Regions from separate parts of the Bacillus sp. LH1 genome, predicted to be linked through region 2. Evidence: a T-box and tRNA genes for the amino acid it is inferred to sense, from the RefSeq annotation. Region 2 holds a T-box; the other regions hold tRNA genes.
What was found. A T-box is a leader RNA that pairs with one kind of tRNA and senses whether it is charged. The one in region 2 lies ahead of pheS (phenylalanine--tRNA ligase subunit alpha), so its partner is inferred to be a tRNA-Phe.
Positions count from the first base shown of each region.

Region 1: it has a tRNA-Phe gene. The T-box ahead of pheS (phenylalanine--tRNA ligase subunit alpha) is inferred to sense a tRNA for this amino acid. The anticodon was not compared.
Region 3: it has a tRNA-Phe gene. The T-box ahead of pheS (phenylalanine--tRNA ligase subunit alpha) is inferred to sense a tRNA for this amino acid. The anticodon was not compared.

Region 1 covers NZ_CM175007.1:749,601-752,842, reverse strand. The annotation lists gene ACX9TM_RS03860 (DUF3965 domain-containing protein) at 1-807, opposite strand, end outside; gene ACX9TM_RS03855 (CBS domain-containing protein) at 1,129-1,548, opposite strand; tRNA gene ACX9TM_RS03850 (tRNA-Glu) at 1,677-1,748, opposite strand; tRNA gene ACX9TM_RS03845 (tRNA-Asn) at 1,750-1,824, opposite strand; tRNA gene ACX9TM_RS03840 (tRNA-Ile) at 1,833-1,909, opposite strand; tRNA gene ACX9TM_RS03835 (tRNA-Trp) at 1,920-1,990, opposite strand; tRNA gene ACX9TM_RS03830 (tRNA-Thr) at 1,997-2,069, opposite strand; tRNA gene ACX9TM_RS03825 (tRNA-Phe) at 2,080-2,155, opposite strand; tRNA gene ACX9TM_RS03820 (tRNA-Asp) at 2,164-2,239, opposite strand; tRNA gene ACX9TM_RS03815 (tRNA-Met) at 2,243-2,319, opposite strand; tRNA gene ACX9TM_RS03810 (tRNA-Ser) at 2,340-2,432, opposite strand; tRNA gene ACX9TM_RS03805 (tRNA-Ser) at 2,488-2,580, opposite strand; tRNA gene ACX9TM_RS03800 (tRNA-Ala) at 2,601-2,673, opposite strand; tRNA gene ACX9TM_RS03795 (tRNA-Pro) at 2,690-2,763, opposite strand; tRNA gene ACX9TM_RS03790 (tRNA-Arg) at 2,774-2,847, opposite strand; tRNA gene ACX9TM_RS03785 (tRNA-Leu) at 2,851-2,939, opposite strand; tRNA gene ACX9TM_RS03780 (tRNA-Gly) at 2,956-3,030, opposite strand; tRNA gene ACX9TM_RS03775 (tRNA-Leu) at 3,060-3,140, opposite strand; tRNA gene ACX9TM_RS03770 (tRNA-Lys) at 3,155-3,230, opposite strand; tRNA gene ACX9TM_RS03765 (tRNA-Gln) at 3,235-3,242, opposite strand, start outside.
Region 2 covers NZ_CM175007.1:4,467,515-4,470,756, reverse strand. The annotation lists gene sspI (small acid-soluble spore protein SspI) at 14-223, opposite strand; gene ACX9TM_RS23110 (TrmH family RNA methyltransferase) at 306-1,103, shown strand; T-box leader at 1,152-1,380, shown strand; gene pheS (phenylalanine--tRNA ligase subunit alpha) at 1,425-2,459, shown strand; gene pheT (phenylalanine--tRNA ligase subunit beta) at 2,478-3,242, shown strand, end outside.
Region 3 covers NZ_CM175007.1:4,769,822-4,773,063, reverse strand. The annotation lists rRNA gene ACX9TM_RS24800 (23S ribosomal RNA) at 1-241, shown strand, start outside; rRNA gene rrf (5S ribosomal RNA) at 343-458, shown strand; tRNA gene ACX9TM_RS24790 (tRNA-Val) at 463-538, shown strand; tRNA gene ACX9TM_RS24785 (tRNA-Thr) at 543-618, shown strand; tRNA gene ACX9TM_RS24780 (tRNA-His) at 628-703, shown strand; tRNA gene ACX9TM_RS24775 (tRNA-Leu) at 726-806, shown strand; tRNA gene ACX9TM_RS24770 (tRNA-Gly) at 836-910, shown strand; tRNA gene ACX9TM_RS24765 (tRNA-Leu) at 927-1,015, shown strand; tRNA gene ACX9TM_RS24760 (tRNA-Arg) at 1,019-1,092, shown strand; tRNA gene ACX9TM_RS24755 (tRNA-Pro) at 1,103-1,176, shown strand; tRNA gene ACX9TM_RS24750 (tRNA-Ala) at 1,193-1,265, shown strand; tRNA gene ACX9TM_RS24745 (tRNA-Met) at 1,286-1,362, shown strand; tRNA gene ACX9TM_RS24740 (tRNA-Ile) at 1,367-1,443, shown strand; tRNA gene ACX9TM_RS24735 (tRNA-Ser) at 1,461-1,553, shown strand; tRNA gene ACX9TM_RS24730 (tRNA-Met) at 1,581-1,657, shown strand; tRNA gene ACX9TM_RS24725 (tRNA-Asp) at 1,661-1,736, shown strand; tRNA gene ACX9TM_RS24720 (tRNA-Phe) at 1,749-1,812, shown strand; tRNA gene ACX9TM_RS24715 (tRNA-Thr) at 1,827-1,902, shown strand; tRNA gene ACX9TM_RS24710 (tRNA-Lys) at 1,913-1,988, shown strand; tRNA gene ACX9TM_RS24705 (tRNA-Gly) at 2,002-2,072, shown strand; tRNA gene ACX9TM_RS24700 (tRNA-Ile) at 2,083-2,159, shown strand; tRNA gene ACX9TM_RS24695 (tRNA-Asn) at 2,167-2,241, shown strand; tRNA gene ACX9TM_RS24690 (tRNA-Ser) at 2,249-2,339, shown strand; tRNA gene ACX9TM_RS24685 (tRNA-Glu) at 2,345-2,416, shown strand; gene ACX9TM_RS24680 (L-lactate dehydrogenase) at 3,164-3,242, shown strand, end outside.

The DNA of each region.
Region 1 (3,242 bases), 1.7 Mb from region 2:
CATCATTTCTTTCATCACATATAAATAATCATCTACATGCGTTGTCTTTAATGGGTCTAAGCGATCGGAAATTTGAGATAATACAGCTCTTTGACATGCTAAAACTGCCTGACTAGGTCCATAATATGATAGGAAATCTGTACACTTACGATATTTCCGTAATAAATCATGTGTATACAAATCATATACAAAAGTATTACAATACATTGCTAAACTCATCATATCACTATTTAATTGCTCTTTTGATAATGATTTCGCTCTCTTGCACATATAAAAGAATGTAAATTCCAATACTTCTTTATGAGATAATAAATGTTTACAATCGGTTATACACTTCTCATTAAATTTAACTCTATCCCAAATTTCAATATCCCTATCTGTCAATTCACCTATACGATATTTAATAATTAAATAATTTAAAGCAACTGATTGCGTCAAAAGATCCCATGTTTCATATTCCAATGAAGTATGAACAAACTCAGCTAATCCTTGCGCTATCATAAAATCATTTGCCTCTTCATACCAACCAATCTCTTGGCATAAGCGAAGAATACGCACTAAAGTTGGAATTTCATCTTTATGAAACTGCGGTAATTTCTTTGCTTTATTCATGCCATATACGATAAATGCCGCTAAATTTTCTTCTTTATAAAATTCTTTCTCTTTCCATACTAATATAGTTCGTTCTTTCCCCTCACCTTTTGGGTGACAAGGTACAAGCAAAGAAAATAATTCAGCGAAATTATTTGGTTCTATATATGTATCTGTAACCAAATTCCAATTTGGATCGCCCTGTACAGCCTTCATATAATTCCCCTTCCCTTTTCATCTATGTAGGAAATATTAATTTATTATCGCACCACTAAAAATTAATATTGTTATATTCAAAATCTCTCATAATACTTATATCTATCAGTATATCATCTTTTCTCTTATTAAAAATTAAGAATAACAAATTTTAAAAAAATGTCGAAATTATTAACCACATACTTATTATATAATGTCTCAGATACATCACGCTAACATATTAGTTTAATCCATATATACTAGAATAATGTATCTGAAATTTATATATAATTTAGCTCTTTATGAGTGACCATTAAACTCTCGGTTAATGAAAGTTTCAATTTACTCTGTACGCTCTGAGATTTCGCTCAAGGCAAATCCAGCTTGATCATCTGCTGATTCCCTTATAGCTAAATCTCCTAGTGCTAACATGCCAATAAGTTGACCACTATCAACTACTGGTAATCGTCTAATTTGATGCTGTGCCATTAGCTCTGTAGCTTTTTCAATAGAATCATTTGGAGAAACTGAGATAATATTTGTTGTCATTACATTTGTAATCTTATTAGATCCAGGATGTTTTTCAGCAATCCCTCGAACGACTAAATCACGATCAGTAACAAGCCCAACAACTTGCTCATTTTCAACAACAGGAATTAATCCAATCGATTCTTCCTTCATTTTTACAGCTGCCTCATATACATTGTCTAGCGGTGTACAATGTACAATATGGGTACTCATTAAGTCTCTCACTCGTGTCATTATGATTTCCTCCTTTTTATACATACCATAGCTTTTCCAAAATTCCTTTATTTATTTCTGGAAAGTAACGTAATAAAAAGGATTAACAAAATAAAAAAGAGCCAGCATAATGCTGACTCTTTTTGGTATGACCCGTACGGGATTCGAACCCGTGTTACCGCCGTGAAAGGGCGGTGTCTTAACCACTTGACCAACGGGCCATGGCTCCGCAGGTAGGACTCGAACCTACGACCGATCGGTTAACAGCCGATAGCTCTACCACTGAGCTACTGCGGAATAATATATGGTGGGCCTAAATGGACTCGAACCATCGACCTCACGCTTATCAGGCGTGCGCTCTAACCAGCTGAGCTATAGGCCCATATACTTTACAGGGGCAGTAGGAATCGAACCCACACTGGAGGTTTTGGAGACCTCAGTTCTACCTTTAAACTATGCCCCTAAATGATGCCGGCTAGAGGACTTGAACCCCCAACCTACTGATTACAAGTCAGTTGCTCTACCAATTGAGCTAAGCCGGCATAAAAAAAATGGTGGCTCGGGACGGAATCGAACCGCCGACACGAGGATTTTCAGTCCTCTGCTCTACCGACTGAGCTACCGAGCCAACATAAATGGCGGTCCCGACCGGGGTCGAACCGGCGATCTCCTGCGTGACAGGCAGGCATGTTAACCACTACACCACGGGACCATTTGGTTGCGGGGACAGGATTTGAACCTGCGACCTTCGGGTTATGAGCCCGACGAGCTACCGTGCTGCTCCACCCCGCGACAATATAAAGTTTTAAAAATGGAGGAGGTAGAGGGATTCGAACCCCCGCGCGACTCTCGCCGCCTGTCGGTTTTCAAGACCGATCCCTTCAGCCGAACTTGGGTATACCTCCATGAAGGAAAAAATAAATATTTTATTATTATATGTCTAAGCCATTAAAGAAAAAATGGAGGAGGTAGAGGGATTCGAACCCCCGCGCGATTCTCACCGCCTGTCGGTTTTCAAGACCGATCCCTTCAGCCGAACTTGGGTATACCTCCGAGACATATATTAAATAAAGTGGAGCCTAGCGGGATCGAACCGCTGACCTCCTGCGTGCAAGGCAGGCGCTCTCCCAGCTGAGCTAAGGCCCCATGTTTTTTGGGAATATCGGGAAGACAGGATTTGAACCTGCGACCCCCTGGTCCCAAACCAGGTGCTCTACCAAGCTGAGCCACTTCCCGTTAATAAAAGCGCGCCCGAGAGGAGTCGAACCCCTAACCTCTTGATCCGTAGTCAAACGCTCTATCCAATTGAGCTACGGGCGCATATGGTGCCGAGGGCGGGGGTCGAACCCGCACGGTGGTCACCCACCGCAGGATTTTAAGTCCTGTGCGTCTGCCTGTTCCGCCACCCCGGCATGTCATATTGAAAATTGGAGCGGAAGACGGGATTCGAACCCGCGACCCCAACCTTGGCAAGGTTGTATTCTACCACTGAACTACTTCCGCAAGACATGTATGAGTTATTTTATTAAAAGTGCGGGTGAAGGGAGTCGAACCCCCACGCCAAAGGCGCTAGATCCTAAGTCTAGTGCGTCTGCCAATTCCGCCACACCCGCATATTTCATTAAAATGGTGAGCCATGAAGGACTCGAACCTTCGACCCTCTGATTAAAAGTCAGATGCTCTACCAACTGAGCTAATGGCTCTTAATGGCTGGG
Region 2 (3,242 bases):
ATTTTCAAATTGCTTATTTTTTTAATCCTTGCTCTAGTGTTTCTAACATTTCGTGCTTTTCATTTTCATCAGCGTTTTTCCAAATGACTTCAAATAAAACGCCAAGACCTGGAAGCATTTTTTCTTCACCGCTTTGAATTGCATCGACGATTGTTTCTTGTAATTGATCTTGTGAATTTCCAGATACATTCGCTAATACGGCACCGCGTAAATTAAAACTCATTGCTTTCACCTCTTCTTCAGAATTGAAACTGACGTTAGTTTTTGTTCTTTTTTATGTAAATATGTATGAAAAATAGGCTATAATGATAAGACAAGAAGAGAGGGAAATACATATTATGAAAAACATTGATTCAGTACAAAATCCGCGTGTAAAGCAGTGGAAAAAGCTGCAAACGAAAAAAGAACGCGATAAAAAAGGTTTATTTTTTGTAGAAGGATTCCACTTAGTCGAGGAAGCTTTGAAGACAGGAATTGTAACAGAACTTATCGTTTCAGATCAGACAGACCTTCCGAAAGATTGGACAGTTAATGATGTGGAAATGTACATCGTACCTGAGGCGATTGTAAAAATACTTCGTGAAACAGAAACGACGCAAGGTGTATTTGCTGTTTGTGAGAAGCATGAGAAAGAAGTAGCTCTTACTGATGGGAAATTCCTTTTATTAGATGGCCTGCAAGACCCAGGTAATTTAGGAACAATTATTCGTACAGCTGATGCAGCTGGTATTCACGCCGTTGTGCTTGGAGAAGGTTGTGTTGATGTTTACAATAGTAAAGTACTCCGCTCTACACAAGGCTCTATTTTCCACTTACCAATTGTAAAAGGGAACTTAGAAGAATGGGTAGACAAGTTAAAAGAAAATAACGTTCCTGTATATGGAACAGCTCTTGAAAATGGAGTTCCGTATGGTGAAGTAACGCCGGCTGGCAGTTTTGCATTAATTGTAGGAAATGAAGGAAATGGCGTACGCCAAGAAATTCTTGCAAAAACGGATCAAAACTTGTATATTCCGATTTACGGCGGGGCAGAATCATTAAATGTTGCGGTTGCAGCAGGGATTTTAACGTATTATTTGCAAAGCCCGGTTGCGAACAAATAAAAAACTTCTTATAATAAGTTGAAGTACATTATATTAAAAGTTAAATAACGAAAAACGTTGATAGAGAAGAGTAGCTTACAAAATCGCCATATAGGGAGAGAATGTCGTAGACTGAAAGCATTCTTATGGTAGACGAAAGTGAATTCACCTCTGGAGTTGACGCCAGGACCATGTATATGTAAAGGCGTTCCGGTCAGAATTGATCGTTATAACTAATGAGTGGGCAGACATGTTCTGTCAATTTAGGGTGGTACCGCGAATTTACCTCGTCCCTTTTTGGGAGCGAGGTTTTTTTATTTTTAAAATTAGGAGGGTTCCAAAATGGAAGCACGTTTAAAAGAGCTAAAGCAAAAAGCGTTAGAGCTTATTGAAGAAGCGAAAGAGCTGAAAGGCTTAAACGACGTACGCGTAGCGTATTTAGGAAAAAAAGGTCCAATTACAGAAGTATTACGCGGCATGGGAAAATTATCAGCAGAAGAGCGTCCACGTATGGGAGCATTAGTAAATGAAGTACGTGAAGCGATTCAAACGCGTCTAGACGACAAAATTAGTAACTTAGAAAAAGCAGTAATTGAAGCGAAATTAGCTACTGAAACAATTGATGTTACATTGCCAGGTCGTCCTGTTGAAACAGGTTGTCACCATCCGTTAACGGCTGTTGTTGAGCAAATTGAAGATGTATTCATCGGTATGGGTTATGAAGTAGCTGAAGGAACAGAAGTAGAAAAAGACTACTACAACTTCGAAGCACTAAACTTACCGAAAGATCACCCAGCGCGTGATATGCAAGATACATTCTACATCACAGAAGAAACGTTACTACGTACACATACATCTTCTGTGCAAGCACGTACGATGGAAAATAATAAAGAAAAAGGCCCAATTAAAATTATTTGTCCTGGTAAAGTGTATCGCCGTGATGACGACGATGCGACGCATTCACATCAGTTCATGCAAATTGAAGGTCTTGTAATTGATAAAAACATTCGTATGAGTGACTTAAAAGGTACACTGCAAGTATTCGTGAAAAAGATGTTCGGTGAAGATCGTGAAATCCGTCTTCGTCCAAGTTTCTTCCCATTCACAGAGCCATCTGTAGAGATGGATATTTCTTGTATGATGTGTCATGGCAAAGGTTGCGGCACTTGTAAAGGAACTGGCTGGATTGAAATTCTAGGCGCAGGTATGGTTCACCCGAACGTACTTGAAATGGCTGGTTATGATTCAAAAGAATATCAAGGTTTCGCATTCGGTATGGGCGCAGAGCGTATCGCAATGTTGAAATACGGAGTAGATGACATTCGTCATTTCTATACAAATGATGTACGTTTCTTACAACAATTCAAACGAGCGTAAGGGAAGGAGAGGATAAGTATGTTCGTATCATATCGTTGGTTACAAGAGTATGTAGATATTAAAGATGTAACAGCACAAGAACTAGCAGACAAAATCACGAAAAGTGGTATTGAAGTAGAAGGCGTTGAAGTATTAAATAAAGGTGTAAAAGGTGTTGTAGTTGGTCACGTATTAGAATGTGAAAAACACCCAGAAGCTGATAAATTAAGCAAATGCTTAATCGATATCGGTGAAGAAGAGCCAGTTCAAATTATTTGTGGAGCTGCTAACATTGCAAAAGGTTTAAAAGTACCAGTTGCAAAAGTTGGAGCTGTACTTCCTGGTAACTTCAAAATCAAAAAAGCAAAACTACGCGGTGAAGCTTCTCACGGTATGGTTTGTGCTCTTCAAGAGCTTGGTATTGATGGAAAGTTAGTTTCAAAAGAATACGCAGATGGTATCTTCATCTTCCCAAGTGACGCTGAAGTTGGTGCAGATGCACTTGAAATTTTAAACTTACACGATGAAGTACTTGAGCTTGGCTTAACACCAAACCGTGCAGATTGCTTAAACATGTTAGGTGTTGCTTACGAAGTAGCTGCTATTTATGGCCGCGAAGTAAAACTTCCAGCTATCGACTTACAAGAAACAGCAGAAAAAACTTCTGATTATATTTCTGTAAGTGTAGAAGCGAAAGAAGAAAACCCATTATACATTGCAAAAATGGTTAAAAACGTAAAGATTGGTCCATCACCAATGTGGATGCAAACTCGTCTTATGGCAGCTGGCATTCGTCCAATTAGC
Region 3 (3,242 bases), 300 kb from region 2:
GAGAGGACCGGGATGGACGCACCGCTGGTGTACCAGTTGTTCTGCCAAGGGCATAGCTGGGTAGCTATGTGCGGAAGGGATAAGTGCTGAAAGCATCTAAGCATGAAGCCCCCCTCAAGATGAGATTTCCCATAGCGTAAGCTAGTAAGATCCCTGAAAGATGATCAGGTTGATAGGTTCGAGGTGGAAGCATGGTGACATGTGGAGCTGACGAATACTAATAGATCGAGGACTTAACCATATAATATGAAGCAATGTTATCTAGTTTTGAAAGAATATAAAAAACTTGTTGACTTTCGAAAGTAAATGAGTTATAATAATTCTTGTCTTAAATGAATACAGTCTGGTAATGATGGCAGAGAGGTCACACCCGTTCCCATACCGAACACGGAAGTTAAGCTCTCTAGCGCCGATGGTAGTTGGGACCTTGTCCCTGTGAGAGTAGGACGTTGCCAGGCAAATGGAGGATTAGCTCAGCTGGGAGAGCACCTGCCTTACAAGCAGGGGGTCGGCGGTTCGATCCCGTCATCCTCCACCATTTAGCCGACTTAGCTCAATTGGTAGAGCAACTGACTTGTAATCAGTAGGTTGGGGGTTCAAGTCCTCTAGTCGGCACCAGAAATCATGGCGGTTGTGGCGAAGTGGTTAACGCACCGGATTGTGGCTCCGGCATTCGTGGGTTCGATTCCCATCAGTCGCCCCATTTTTCTTAAATAAATTAATATGCGGGTGTGGCGGAATTGGCAGACGCACCAGACTTAGGATCTGGCGCCTTTGGCGTGGGGGTTCGACTCCCTTCACCCGCACTTTTAATTAAATAACTCATACATGTCTTGCGGAAGTAGTTCAGTGGTAGAATACAACCTTGCCAAGGTTGGGGTCGCGGGTTCGAATCCCGTCTTCCGCTCCAATTTTCAATATGACATGCCGGGGTGGCGGAACAGGCAGACGCACAGGACTTAAAATCCTGCGGTGGGTGACCACCGTGCGGGTTCGACCCCCGCCCTCGGCACCATATGCGCCCGTAGCTCAATTGGATAGAGCGTTTGACTACGGATCAAGAGGTTAGGGGTTCGACTCCTCTCGGGCGCGCTTTTATTAACGGGAAGTGGCTCAGCTTGGTAGAGCACCTGGTTTGGGACCAGGGGGTCGCAGGTTCAAATCCTGTCTTCCCGATATTCCTAAAAAACATGGGGCCTTAGCTCAGCTGGGAGAGCGCCTGCCTTGCACGCAGGAGGTCAGCGGTTCGATCCCGCTAGGCTCCACTTATATTAATATCATTTATGGCGGTGTAGCTCAGCTGGCTAGAGCGTACGGTTCATACCCGTGAGGTCGGGGGTTCGATCCCCTCCGCCGCTACCATAAAGGACCTTTAGCTCAGCTGGTTAGAGCAGACGGCTCATAACCGTCCGGTCGTAGGTTCGAGTCCTACAAGGTCCACCATTAGACGTATATATCTCGGAGGTATACCCAAGTTCGGCTGAAGGGATCGGTCTTGAAAACCGACAGGCGGCGAGAGTCGCGCGGGGGTTCGAATCCCTCTACCTCCTCCATTTTTTCTAAAGTAAATATTTTATCATCGCGGGGTGGAGCAGCACGGTAGCTCGTCGGGCTCATAACCCGAAGGTCGCAGGTTCAAATCCTGTCCCCGCAACCAAATGGTCCCGTGGTGTAGTGGTTAACATGCCTGCCTGTCACGCAGGAGATCGCCGGTTCGACCCAGGTCGGGACCGCCATTTTTACATAAAGGCTCGGTAGAGCAGAGGACTGAAAATCCTCGTGTCGGCGGTTCGATTCCGTCCCGAGCCACCATTTTGAAAACGCAAGCCGACTTAGCTCAATTGGTAGAGCAACTGACTTGTAATCAGTAGGTTGGGGGTTCAAGTCCTCTAGTCGGCACCACTTTCAAAATGAGCCATTAGCTCAGTTGGTAGAGCATCTGACTTTTAATCAGAGGGTCGAAGGTTCGAGTCCTTCATGGCTCACCATTTACAATTTAATGCGGGTGTAGTTTAGTGGTAAAACAAGAGCCTTCCAAGCTCTGGTCGAGAGTTCGATTCTCTTCACCCGCTTTTCAATTATGGGCCTATAGCTCAGCTGGTTAGAGCGCACGCCTGATAAGCGTGAGGTCGATGGTTCGAGTCCATTTAGGCCCACCATAATTGTTCCGCAGTAGCTCAGTGGTAGAGCTATCGGCTGTTAACCGATCGGTCGTAGGTTCGAGTCCTACCTGCGGAGCCATATTTATAGAGAAGTACCCAAGTGGCTCAAGGGGCTCCCCTGCTAAGGGAGTAGATCGCGAACGCGGTGCGAGGGTTCGAATCCCTTCTTCTCTGCCAGAACTGGCCCGTTGGTCAAGTGGTTAAGACACCGCCCTTTCACGGCGGTAACACGGGTTCGAATCCCGTACGGGTCATACTAAAAGAGATAGCATAATCTGCTATCTCTTTTTTGTTGTATAAAAATGGACTTTGGATAGTCTGCTTTTTTATGCAATAGAAGAAATATGAAGTATTCGCTGTTGCAGTTGGGTACATAGAGAGCCGTAAATACAATCATGTTAATTATTTGGACCTGTATGAATATGAAGGAATTAACTTCAACTTGAACTTTTACCCCAGCTGTATGGCTGTAGCCTCCTACACTTGGAGAAACCGATGAAAATGCATCTGGGAGCTACTGTGGAAAATAAATAATATATAGAAGAAGCTGCTTTCTCTCAATAGCTGTGATCTACTGAAGACAGCTTTTTTATGTTGTCAGTATTGTCGAGTTTTGTCGGTAAGTCGATATATTGCAAAAATCGCTGATATAATTTGAGTTACGATCGATAAATTTTAATAATCGCTGATATATTTGGAGTTACGGTCGATATATTCTAAAAATCGCTGGTATAATTTCACTTACCGACAAAAACCACAAGAAAATCCCTTTCACAATCTAAAGAAAACGCCTCCATTGAAATGGATTCCACACCTATTCCAATAACTTTACACTCTATGTGAAAAAGTTCACAAATAGGTCATAATTTGTGAACTTTTTCACAATAATACGTGCTACAATATGAATGTAAAGAAGTTAAACAACATTAAATTAGTATTTTAATTAATTACTTAAACAATCATAAAAAAATATATGTGAACAATAGAGAGGGGAAATTACCATGAAAAAAGGTATCAATCGTGTAGTATTAGTAGGAACAGGAGCTGTAGGTTGTAGTTACGCTTACTCAATGATCAACC